Regions from separate parts of the Thermoclostridium stercorarium subsp. stercorarium DSM 8532 genome, predicted to be linked through region 1. Evidence: riboswitches for the same ligand, from Rfam matches in the RefSeq annotation. Region 1 holds a riboswitch; each other region holds the start of a gene.
The links. Region 1 has a riboswitch for thiamine pyrophosphate ahead of thiC (phosphomethylpyrimidine synthase ThiC). Riboswitches for the same ligand answer to the same signal wherever they lie in the genome.
Positions count from the first base shown of each region.

Region 1 (3,168 bases):
TCCATGGCTTTAATTTTTCGGTGGACGGTATTTGCAAAGCAGCTGGTGAAATCGTGACATTAGGGAAACACATAAACGTTAAAAACAGGCAGGCCGGTGCGGAATTTATTGGAATGCCTGAATGGGCGGATGATATAAAATCAGAAATATTGAAAAACGGAATACGTTATTTTGCAAATAAGAGCTATAGCGGCAGTCGGGCAAGTATAACAGCGCCTTTGGCTGTTGACGGGGATGTAACAATTAATTGTGAGTCGTTAGATATCTCAGCAGGAATTTTTGCAACCGGCGGCATATCTTTAAATGTCTCCCGGCTCAAAGGCATTGAAGGTGGGAAAATTGTAATATGTTCTGAAAAGGGAAACATTGAAATAAATGCTTCGAAATTTGAGTTAAACGGGCTGATTTATGCACCGAAGGGAACGGTTGTAATAAATGCAGGAGAGTTCATACTGAGCGGACACATCATTGCGGACACCATAATTAAAAACGAAATATCAAAATAATAGGAAAAGGCTGTTTTTTGAAATCTGAGAGTATGGAGACAGAGCCGAAGTCTGTTTTGGTTTTATCGCAGGAAGTAATATTAAATATAAAAATTTATAGTCACAGTAATAAATAGAAGGTCTATAGTCGTATAAGTATTATTTTCGATTGAGTGTCAATGGTTTGACTAAGCAGGTATAATATTATATTCTGGATATAGCTGCACTGTAATTTTTTATGAAAAAGGGGTGGGGGGCAATTGAAACACCGGTTTGACATTCCCGATACCAAAAAAATAAGGCTGATTATTGACACCGATGCCAAAAACGAGGCCGACGACCAGTTTGCCATTGTGCATGCGTTACTTACGCCGAGATTTATTGTTAAAGGTATAATTGCGGCTCATTTTGGCACTCAGCGCACGGCGAAATCCATGCAGGAAAGTTATGAGGAATGTGTTAAAATACTTGAACTTATGGATTTGACCAGTGAGGTTAAAGTATATCACGGGGCCGAAGCAAAGATCCCCGATGAACATACGCCAATGCCTTCGGAAAGTGCCGACCTGATTATCCGCGAGGCCATGTCTGACAGTGATAAGCCGTTATATGTGATATTCCTCGGCCCGCTAACAGATTTGGCTTCGGCTTACCTGAAAGAGCCCGCCATTGAAAACAGGCTTACGGCGATATGGATTGGTGGCGGTGCGTGGCCAAATGGCGAAAGGGAATTTAACCTTGGCAATGACATCGACGCCGCAAACGTTGTAATGCGTTCAAACATACCGTTATGGCAGGTACCGCGTAATGTTTACACCACAATGAGGGTAAGCCTGGCGGTGAAGGTAAAGCCTTACGGCAAAATCGGCGAATATTTATTCCGGCAGCTTTATGATTTGAATTTTAAATTGAAAGACAATATGCGCTTTCCAAAAGGAGAAATGTGGAGTCTTGGAGACTCGCCGGCGGTAAGCCTGCTTTTGGATCCGCACGAGTATCATTATGAAATGAAGCCTGCGCCGCGAATAACGCCGGACATGCGGTATGTGCATTACCAGAATGAACGGTTTATAGGTGTTTATAATTACGTCGATCCGCGCTTTACACTGGAAGATTTTTTTGCTAAGCTAAAGTTGCATTATGGGGAATAAAACTGAAGGTAATTTTGAAATTTGATAAAGCACCGATAAGATCAAGGCAGAATAGTTTAGAAACAGAATAAGGCATTAAAGCTGGGGGTGCCTTCAAAGGCTGAGAAAGAGGATTATCCTCTTAACCCTTTGAACCTGATGCGGTTAGTACCGCCGGAGGGAAGCTGACTTTTATAATTATTGACATTCACGCTTACCTTCGAAGGTAAGCGTTTTTATATATTTAATGGGGTACAAAAAAGGCTTAAATCGTTAAAAAAAGAAGCAGGAGGGAAACTGCCAAATGTATACGACGCAAATGGACGCTGCCAGAAAAGGTATTATAACCGACGAAATGAGAACTGTTGCAAGAAAAGAAGGGGTGTCTGCCGAAAAAATCCGGGAACTTGTTGCCTGCGGAAGGGTGGTCATACCTGCGAACAGAAATCATAAAGGCCTTGACCCGGCAGGGATCGGTGAAGGGCTTAGAACCAAAATAAATGTTAACATAGGTATTTCGCGGGACTGCCGTAATTTTGACATTGAGCTTGAGAAGGCAAGAACGGCGATTGATTTAAAAACCGACTCAATAATGGATTTAAGTTCCTACGGCAAAACGCATGAATTCAGAAAAAAACTTATAGAAATGTCTCCGGTAATGATAGGAACGGTGCCTGTATATGACGTGACAGGCTTTTACAATAAGGAACTTGATAAAATTTCCGCCGACGAATTTTTCAATGTGGTTGAACAGCACGCAAAAGACGGTGTGGACTTTATGACCGTTCATGCAGGAATAAACAGGGAAACGGCGCGGCGTTTTAAGCAAAACCAAAGGCTTACAAACATTGTATCAAGAGGAGGGGCATTATTGTTTGCGTGGATGGAACTGACCGGAAGGGAAAACCCGTTTTATGAGCAGTTCGACAGGCTTTTGGAAATATGTGAAAAGTATGATGTAACAATTAGTCTCGGTGATGCGTTAAGGCCAGGAAGTATAAATGATTCAACTGATGCCGCGCAGATTCATGAACTTATTGTCCTGGGAGAGCTGACGAGAAGGGCATGGGAAAGGAATGTGCAGGTAATGATTGAAGGGCCTGGGCATATGGCAATGAATGAGATTGCACCCAATGTAGTTCTGGAAAAAAGGCTTTGCCATGGTGCGCCGTTTTACGTCCTTGGCCCGCTGGTCACTGATATAGCGCCCGGATACGATCACATCACCGCGGCAATTGGAGGGGCAATTGCGGCATCATGCGGTGCGGACTTTTTGTGTTATGTCACTCCTGCCGAACACCTGCGGCTTCCGGATATTAACGATATGAAAGAGGGTATTATTGCTGCAAGAATAGCAGCTCATGCCGCAGACATTGCCAAAGGTATAAGTGGGGCAAGAGAATGGGACTATAAAATGAGCGAGGCAAGGAGAAACCTTGACTGGAATTGCATGTTCGAACTTGCCCTGGATCCCGAAAAGCCGCGGAGATACAGGGAAAACTCAATCCCTGAGAATGATGATACCTGTACGATGTGCGGAAATATGTGCGCGG
Region 1 is NC_020134.1:2,522,002-2,525,169, reverse strand. It holds gene CST_RS10930 (putative Ig domain-containing protein) at 1-506, shown strand, start outside; gene CST_RS10925 (nucleoside hydrolase) at 746-1,636, shown strand; TPP riboswitch at 1,710-1,815, shown strand; gene thiC (phosphomethylpyrimidine synthase ThiC) at 1,920-3,168, shown strand, end outside.

Region 2 (3,168 bases), 400 kb from region 1:
TGTGAAGAAGCTGATACTTATTAAGAAAAAGCCGAATCGCAAGCCGTTTTCAAAAGAAAACGCCGTTTATGGCAAATGTGGGCATCGATGTGATTTATGCGTGCATTACACTGGTATAACCGAAGAATTTAGAGAAATGCTAATCCCGCATCTTAATGCGGTATATGGTAAATCCGCTTGGGATATGCGTTGCACTGGCTGTGATACAACCAATTGCCACTGCTATCAGGATGGACATGGGTTATGTGAGCCGTTAAAATGTTTACATACAAAACAGCTTAATTCTTGCTTTGATTGTGTAGATTATCCCTGTGCACAAGCAACCGTTGGATACAGACAATTGGAGCACAAAAATATTTCTGCCGATGATGTTACATGGGCGATTTTACCTTATGTTCCATATCAGTATGAAAAGTAATACCAAATTAATTAATTTGATATATTTCTACATAATCACAGCTTATTATCATTTGTACAAGGTTTGATTCCAATAATCAAAATTATTCACACTTACACTCCCAATGGTATGCTTCTACGTTATATCTCTCCCAATCGGTATTCACTTAATCTTATTCTTTATCTTATTCTTAATACGAATGCCTGCCTCAACGTGCATAATCCAGTGTCGTGACAAAGGCATTTGTATAAGTCCTTTAACATCCTTATTGCACCAGTAATCTATCAACCATACTGCTTTTTCATCTGAGCTCACAACATTCAGTTCACGGATTCTGCGTTTGTCCTCATCACCGAACTTTCTTTTAAGCTCAGTGTAGTCAATTGATCTTAACCATTCGTCGGTGGAGGTTTTAACAGCTGTAATATACTCATACAAGACATCCAGATTCAGACACTTTGAAAACTCGGAAATCTGCTCTTTTACAAGCTCATTTCCTGTTGTAATAATAGGTGAATTCATTCTCTTCTGATAATTTCCTTCAAAGAAAACTTGTCGGTTATTTTTAATCAACGTATGTACAACAATATCCTCAATTCTTGAAATGTGCCATATTGAATACGCAATAGTTTTACTGTGATAACCGTTTGCATTTATGAATGGAATAGCGCAATAATCTTTTTCGTCCAGCTCATCTTTCCAGGACATGACCTCTTGCATCAATATTTCCCGAAGCTGTAAAAGTGTATTTATTCCATCAGTGAATGATGTCCTGGTCAGTTGTTTCTGCATGATCTTGTTCATTTCCGACCATTCTTTATTCATAATAACTTTCATCTCCTTTATTATCTGCGCTCTGTTATATCTGAACATATCTCTTCGAGCACCTGTTCCAGCCCTTTGCAGAAGCCTGACAGAGAACATCAACACGAGCATAAAACAACTTATTTGGCAATTAGTTTTTTTAATAAAGGTATTCTATCGATTATTTTTAAAAGAGAATAACCAATAATGCTCCCACCAGCAGTACTCACCAAAAATGGCAGGACAAAGAAAAATACTGCCACTTCCTGCCCTAAAACAAACTTAGCGATGGGGTAACAGGCAATACCCCCTAAAATACCTGTTCCAAAAACTTCCCCCAATACAGCTAAATAATATTTTTTACTTTTACGAAACAGAAGTCCTGCTAAAAAAGCTCCGAAAATACTGCCGGGAAAAGCCAGCAGGGATCCGGTCCCCAGAATATTTCTTAATAGTGAGATGATAAAGGCATTTGCCAAAGCATAACCAGGTCCCAGGAGCACACCTGACAAAACATTAATGGTATGCTGAATGGGAAAACACTTGGATACACCTACCGGAATATAAATAACATGGGCTAACAGTGTACCTAAGGCAATAAGTAATGCTGATAAAGTGAGTTTTCGGGTAGACATACCAATTCCTCTTTACCAAGCACTGGGAAATCAAGCACATGGAAAAAGAAAATGCACAATCCAGGTAATGGGATTGTGCTGAGAGTTGCACTTGCCAACGCCGGCATTACCCAGATCAGGTCAAGGGTAAAGACCTAAAAGGTCCACTCTCAGCCGGTTTTACCAGCTCCCATAGTGCTTACTTAATACTTATTACTTTATAATTTATTTTAGTATAAAAGGAATATTTTGTAAAGCGGCATTTCCGAATAATTCCTATTTTTAACTGTGGACCTTTATTCCTCCATTCTCTACATATCTTTCTATGTGCTACGTCCGCACAATACACTTTTCTGTATGTCAGATCACTATTTTGCAGATATTTGTCCCACTGAGCATCAGCTCCGATAATCCTCGGGAAATGCCAACGGATTCATCGGTCATTTTAAAAATCGCCATTTACGGGAATATATCAATATATAAACTGCGAGCACATCAGTTAGACTACCTGTGTTGTAAAATAAAGAAACCTCGCAGTGTTGTAACCATGTGCTGATATTATTTTACTATAATGGCATGTTGCGGACAGATCTCCTGGCAGCAGAAACAACGGATGCATTTTCTGTAGTCGTAGACGGGAATATTATCTTTTCCTTTTTTAAAAGTGACAGCACGGCCTTTCACAGGGCAGTGATTCACGCATATGCCGCATTTCACACACTTACCCGCATCAATATACGGCCTTCTTGTAAATCTGCCTGTAACCTTAGACAGCAGGCTGAGAACGCTAAGTCGATCCTTTTCACGGGACACGTCGAAATCCTTCTTCCCGAAGCGTGAAAACATTTCGTCAAAGCTTATATCTGTAAGAATCCCGTTATCAAGAAGCATCAGCGCAATTTCGTTCTCTCTGCATGTTCCAATTCCTGCAACCATTCCCTGAGTATTCGTGGGAACAAGAACAGGATCCAAATCCACAAGTCTGGCAAAGACTGTATCAATTGCCACCGGATCCGCTGAAATAATAATCAGCCCCATTTCCGTAGGCGTTCCGGAGCCCGGGCCGTTACCTTCCATGGCGACAACCGCATCCATTACATGAAGGCGCGGTTTCACCAGATTATGTATGTCAACCAGCATTTCTGAGAATTTTGCCGCGTTAGGATATCTTACATGCCCTTGCGCTTTTCTTGTACCACAGATCAAACCATACATATTTTTGACTGCGCCCGTTATTTTCAGAAAGGCGTGGGTTTTCATCTTGCATACTCCGATAATGGCATCTGCCTGAAGAACCTCCTCGCAGAACCAGAAGCTTTTCGCCGCCTTTCCCTCCGGGTACCTGACAAAGAC
Region 2 is NC_020134.1:2,117,733-2,120,900, forward strand. It holds gene CST_RS09045 (DUF3788 domain-containing protein) at 1-418, shown strand, start outside; gene CST_RS09050 (hypothetical protein) at 560-1,270, opposite strand; gene thiW (energy coupling factor transporter S component ThiW) at 1,342-1,836, opposite strand; TPP riboswitch at 1,912-2,019, opposite strand; gene CST_RS09060 (DUF362 domain-containing protein) at 2,374-3,168, opposite strand, start outside.
Region 2: linked by a shared signal. The riboswitch ahead of thiW (energy coupling factor transporter S component ThiW) and the one ahead of thiC (phosphomethylpyrimidine synthase ThiC) in region 1 are both predicted to bind thiamine pyrophosphate.

Region 3 (3,168 bases), 510 kb from region 1:
CGCAGATACATTTCCCCGGCTTTGTTCCAAATTGGCATCGAGTCCAGTATTACCCCGTCTATGTCAAAAATAACCCCTTTAATCATATTCCCACCTGTTTTCGGTTTATTAATTTTTCCTTCCGGCTTCGGTATGGAGTTTCCACGCATTTACAAGTTCCAGGGCAGCCTGTTTGGGATCATCGGCTCCGGCCACTGCGGATACAACGAAGAAACCGGCGGCTCCGGTCCGCGCAAGCTGAGGTATATCAGCAACCTTCACGCCTCCACCCACTACTACAGGAATTTTGCTGAGCCTTACTATCTCTGCAATTTCCTCAAAACTTCTGGTTTTTATTTTTCCGTCTGTATCGAGCCCGCAATCAGGCTTAGTCATTGTTTCATGCACCGGTCCGACTCCAAAATAATCAATTCCCGAAACATCTGCTGTTTTTATATACTCAATCATTTCATGGGTTCTTGCCGACAGCCCGACAACCGAGTCCTCTCCCAGATATTCCCTGCATACGTCCACAGGTATATCCGACTGCCCCACGTGCACACCGTCGACTTTTATTCCCTGCTTTCTTGCAGCCAGAACAACGTCCAGCCGGTCGTCCACAAGCAGGGCCACATTATCGGATTTTCCCAACAGGGCTATTACTTCCGCGGCCTCACGTGTTAATTCAATAAGTTCCCTGGCAGATGCAACCTTGGATCTGATTTGTATACATGTGAACCCGGCTTCAACTGCGTCTTTAATAATTTTTTTCACAGGTCTTCCGTTCGTATTTTCCGGACCTATCACCAGGTATGCGGATATATCCAAATTTTTTCTTATACTCACTGATTTCACCTCCCAGATCGTTACAATTAAATCTCTTCAATATCAAACCTATTGTCGGCAATATCTTCCGGACTTGCCTTGTAAAGTTCGTCAAGAAAACGGACCTGAAAACTTCCGGGGCCAAGGACCTTATTTTCAGCACGGGTTGCAGCCAGATTGAACACCGCGGTTCCCGTCAGCGCGGCGATAAAAGGTGATGCAGCCGTTGCATAAACCGCGATAACTCCACCTAAAGCACAGCCTGCGCCGGTAATTTTTTGCATAAAGTGCGATCCACCGTAAGAGTAAACTATAACCGAACCGTCGGTTATTAAATCGGTTTCGCCGGATACGGCAACGGCCCCGCCGGTCCATCTGGCTAACGCAACGGCCGCTGCTTTTGCCGAGTCTACTGAATCTGTTGAATCAACGCCACGAACATTGGAAGCTTTAGTGCCGCCTTCCAGTTCCCATAATCCCGCCAATGCCATAATTTCAGAAGCATTGCCCCTTATTACGGAGGGTTTATACTCTTTAAACCGCTGTAACATCCGGTTTCTGAGTGAACCAATTCCCACCGCCACAGGATCAAGCACCCATGGTTTACGTAATTCATACAGCACTCTTGCCACATGAGGCAAAGTCTGCTCATGAACCGGCAAAAGAGTTCCCACGTTCACATATGTAGCTCCGCCCGCTTTTGCCAAAGCTTCAGCTTCCTCGGGCAGATAAACCATTGCTGCCGAGCCCCCGACGGCAAGTTGTGCATTTGCAACAAAATTAATTGTTACCATATTGGTAATCGAGCCTGCCATGGGATTTGTCCGTTTCACCGTTTCAACCGTCCGGATGATTTGCTCCCGGATCTCCTGTTTTGTGATCATGCTTGACTCTCCTTTCGTCTTATATTTTAATTTTACTTAAATGGGAAATTCATCAAATAATGAGGGGAACTGTTGGGTAATATACATTATCCGCCGGCCGAAACAAACGAGTTGATTCCTGGACATGTAATTTTAAGAGAATTTGTCTCCTGTATTTCGGTTTTCATAAAAAAACACTCCCCCCTGGTGGAGAGAGCTGTTATTTATCATTTAATATTAATCTGATAAAAACTGCTTCCCTACACCAGTGTTAACTGACAGGTTCAAAGGGTCAGGTCTTACCTTTCTCAACTCGTTTAACGAGTTCCCCCGCAGTTTTTATTATAAAGTACCATTTATGGTCCTTAATGTCAAGAGACCCGTAAAATTTTATTTGAAAATTACTTATATATAAACAAATTGCATCTCTTCTTAAATAACTTTGCACACAAAAAAATAAAGAATAAACACATCTGTTTTACATAAAGCATATATTATTCATGTAGGAAATTTAAAGGAAATGAGGTAATTATGCGCAGGATATACCATTACCCGCACTATACTGGCTTTAAAAAAACAAATCCAAATGTTATCTATCGTCGATACAGTTTAAATAAACCAACGGAATTCCATATGCAGGACAGGGACAGCCATATTCATAATTTTTCTCATCACGATAACCCTGTAACAGAATTAAAGGATTACGGCCCCGAGCCATTTGTTATAAATATTGAAAGGGCCACAAAACAAAATAATACATTCCGCACTGCATTATGGACGGGTAAATATATGCAGCTTACACTGATGAGTATTGGTGTGGGTGAAGATATCGGTCTGGAAATACACCCTAACGTCGACCAGTTTATACGCATCGAAGAAGGCACCGGACTCGTAAAAATGGGCGACAGCAAGCATAACCTGAATTACCAAAAGGATGTATCCGACGGTTATATAATTATAATACCTGCCGGTAAGTGGCATAATATAATAAATACCGGAAACAGGCCGTTAAAACTTTATTCCATATACGCACCCCCTCAACATCCTCGCGGAACGGTTCATGAAACAAAAGAAATTGCAGAGGCCGCTGAAAAAAACAATTGAGTATGTGTTTTGACATTTTCTTATAATCAGTTTTCTATGGGAACTGAACTTCGCCATAGAAAGCTTTTTTATTTAAATGCTATATTGCATAATATTACGGCTTTTAAGCTGATAATGCCTGTATTGAAGGCATAAGATAAAATATGTTAAAATGACGCAGAAAAAAGCTTCGAAAGGTGAAACAAGTGAAACAGATACGACCATATCCCAAAGTAATAATATCTAAGAAAGCCGAACGCAGTGTCAGAGACGGGCATCCATGGATATACGGGGAAGAAATCCGTGAAACAGAAGGCGAACCCCAAAACGGCGGACTGGTGGATGTGTTTGCCGGAAATGCTTTTCTTGGCACGGGTTTTTACAATAATAACAGCAAAATTACCGTCAGGCTCATTTC
Region 3 is NC_020134.1:2,007,797-2,010,964, forward strand. It holds gene CST_RS08620 (HAD family hydrolase) at 1-86, opposite strand, end outside; gene CST_RS08625 (thiamine phosphate synthase) at 109-825, opposite strand; gene thiM (hydroxyethylthiazole kinase) at 852-1,688, opposite strand; TPP riboswitch at 1,907-2,009, opposite strand; gene CST_RS08635 (cupin domain-containing protein) at 2,199-2,771, shown strand; gene CST_RS08640 (class I SAM-dependent rRNA methyltransferase) at 2,957-3,168, shown strand, end outside.
Region 3: linked by a shared signal. The riboswitch ahead of thiM (hydroxyethylthiazole kinase) and the one ahead of thiC (phosphomethylpyrimidine synthase ThiC) in region 1 are both predicted to bind thiamine pyrophosphate.

Region 4 (3,168 bases), 1.4 Mb from region 1:
TTCCCGTTTAGGTTTACCGGTTATAATTATAACGGTAAAAACTAAAAATGAGGCAATTATTACCATTGCTTCAGGACGCATCAGATTTCCAAAGAATAAAAATAAACCTGATAATGTTATACGGTATCGGCAATGACTTACAAAATAAAAATAAATGCTTAACATAAAAAACATAAGGGATATGTGCTGATTGGTGAGAACTGAAGAAAGTAAAATCGGTGCGGGATATATCGAGTATAAGAAGGCGGCAATAAATGCGGCACGGGAATCAACGCATTTTTTGGCAATGAGATAAATCAGTACGTTTGTAACTACCATATATGCAGCGTTCAGAAGTTTCAGCGCAAAGACTGAGCCAAATATCCTTAAAATGAAGGCTTCATAATATACAAAAGGAATTTGGTATCCCCATGTTGTAAAGTAAGTTTGCCCAAGCCAGGCATTATTACCTTCCGCTGCGTCTTTTGCCGCGTTGTAGATTTTTAAAAAGTCACTGTTAACAGGAGTCTGCACTAGAAAAATAAAACACAGACGCAGTAAAAGGCTTATGATTACGATTAATACCGGAAAAATTTTCTCAGGCAGGAATTTAATAAAATGAAACATTATCCCCATAATTAATATGAGTATGCTCAAATAAACAAACACTTCGAAGATTGAAAGCAGAAAAACGTTTTCAATGTTCTGGTACAGGATAATGATTAAGAAAAATATCGTACATGTGAGTATAATTTTTGCGGTAATATTCATGGTTTTGGGTATGTTTTCTTTTTCAGGAACCAATTGATAATTGTTTCCTCCTTGCTTTTCCGTTTATTTCTATAATTATAGACATTTTTACTGGAAATTCAAATAATATACTTGTTTCATAATATTATATATTACAGGTAAAGCAATTACAGGTCAACTGTTAAACGCGTCTTCAAAACCGACTTTGGCTTACCGGCAGTTCTTTTGTTCTTAAGGCTGAATAAAGGCGGTAATATTGCATTGATGAAGCCTGTGCCTAAAAAAATAAAGCAGGAAGCTTTTGCTTGACAGTAGAAAGGTAGAGTATTATTATAAAATTAACCAATAGAATATATGCCTGCGGGAGCCGTTAACGGACGGCTGAGAGGGAGCAGTCAGCTCCGACCGCAAGACCTGATCCGGGTAATGCCGGCGTAGGGAAGGGTTTACATACTGTTTGACAATCACCGCCTTTCCCGGCGGTTTTTTGTTTATGTAAATGGGTTTCTGTGAATCAAACCCTTCCTGTTTACGCGGTTCAGGTTATTATTCCGAATTCAGTTGCAACTGAATGATGGCAAAAGCCCAATAACGGTGTGGAAAGGTAGTGATTTGCGATGTCTCTTGCCAATGTAAGCCTTCAGGTTCTTCCGGTCGTATCCGAAGACAGGGTGTACCCGGTTGTTGACAAGGTTATTGAACTAATTCAGCAAAGCGGTGTCAAGTACATCGTCGGCCCTATGGAAACCACAATGGAAGGCGAACTGGACGTACTGCTGGATATTGTCAGAAAAGCCCAGGAGATTTGCATCAATGAGGGAGCCAGCAGGGTGGTATCTATAGTGAAAATAGATTATAAACCTGAAGGTGTGACAATGGATGAAAAAATTAATAAATACAGATAATTTTAGTCTGCCTGTTTCCTTCGCTGTTCTGATTATTATATGGGAGAGCCTTGTGTATATACTGAAAACACCTGATTATCTTATACCTGCTCCAAGTATGGTGGTGAAGGCTTTAGTTGATTCATTCCCGATACTTATGAGGCATACCGCCGTAACTTTACTGGAGGTTATTCTGGGGTTTGCCGCGGCACTGATACTTTCGGTTGCGGTATCGCTTTTGATGGTACGCTTCAGAACTTTGTACAAAATTTTATGGCCGTACATGATCATAAGCCAGACAATACCACTGTATATCCTTGCGCCGCTTTTCATGATATGGTTCGGTTTCGGAATTCTGCCAAAAGTGCTTATAGTGGGGCTGGTATGTTTTTTCCCTATAACGGTGGCATTTGTGCAGGGATTGACATCCACCGAACCCGAACTGGATGAACTGCTTCAGGTTATGAGGGCAACTCCGTCGCAAATCATGTGGAAAATCAGAGTGCCGCAAGCCATGCCGCAGTTTTTTTCCGGGCTGAAAATAGCGGCTGCATACAGTGTTACCGGAGCGGTTCTCTCTGAATGGGTGGGAGCCCAGGAAGGTTTGGGTATTTTCCTTACCCGTTCAATGAAGACATTTAAAACCGCGGCGCTGTTTGCCGACGTTATGATTATTATTGTGCTCAGTCTGGCAATTTTCTACGCAATATCCTTTATTGAAAAGAAAGTTATAAGGAGGAGAATTCCGTTATGAAAAAATATATGTCGATATTAGTATTGGTTTGCATAATAGCGCTTACGACAGGATGTGGAGCGCAGAAAACGGATAAAGTAACGGATAACATAAATGATAAAATAAAGGCTACTGCCGTTCTGGACTGGACACCGAACACAAACCATACCGGACTGTATGTTGCGTTAAGCAAAGGATATTTTGAGGATGAAGGTCTTGATGTAACCATCGTTCAGCCCCAGGAGGGGACTGCTGAGCAGATTGTTGCCGCGGGTTCCGCCCAGTTTGGAATAAGTTATCAGGAAGCGGTGACTTTTGCCCGTGCGGAGAACATACCCATTGTATCCATTGCAGCGGTGATCCAGCATAACACGTCGGGATTCGCGTCGCTTGCCGAAAAAGGCATAACTTCGCCGAAGGATTTTGAAAACAAAAAATACGGAGGATGGGGCTCTCCGGTCGAGGAAGCAACGCTGCGTTATTTGATGGAACAGGAAGGGGCCGATCCGTCAAAACTTAACATTCTTACAACGGGTGATGCCGATTTCTTTCAGGTGTCAACCACGGGAGAAGTGGATTTTGCGTGGATTTTTGAAGGATGGACGGGGATTGAGGCGAAGCTGAGAGGGATTGAGCTGAATTATATTGAGCTTAGAAAACTGTCCGATATTTTTGATTATTACACCCCGGTCATTATAACGAGCGAAAAAATGATTGAAGAAAACAACGAAGTGGTCCGTAAATTCATGAGGGCGGTTGAAAAAGGATACAGATTTTGTATTGAAAAACCTGAAGAAGCGGCGGAGATCCTTCTGGAAAACG
Region 4 is NC_020134.1:898,059-901,226, forward strand. It holds gene CST_RS03995 (glycosyltransferase family 39 protein) at 1-783, opposite strand, end outside; TPP riboswitch at 1,080-1,187, shown strand; gene CST_RS04000 (thiamine-binding protein) at 1,347-1,634, shown strand; gene CST_RS04005 (ABC transporter permease) at 1,609-2,367, shown strand; gene CST_RS04010 (ABC transporter substrate-binding protein) at 2,364-3,168, shown strand, end outside.
Region 4: linked by a shared signal. The riboswitch ahead of CST_RS04000 (thiamine-binding protein) and the one ahead of thiC (phosphomethylpyrimidine synthase ThiC) in region 1 are both predicted to bind thiamine pyrophosphate.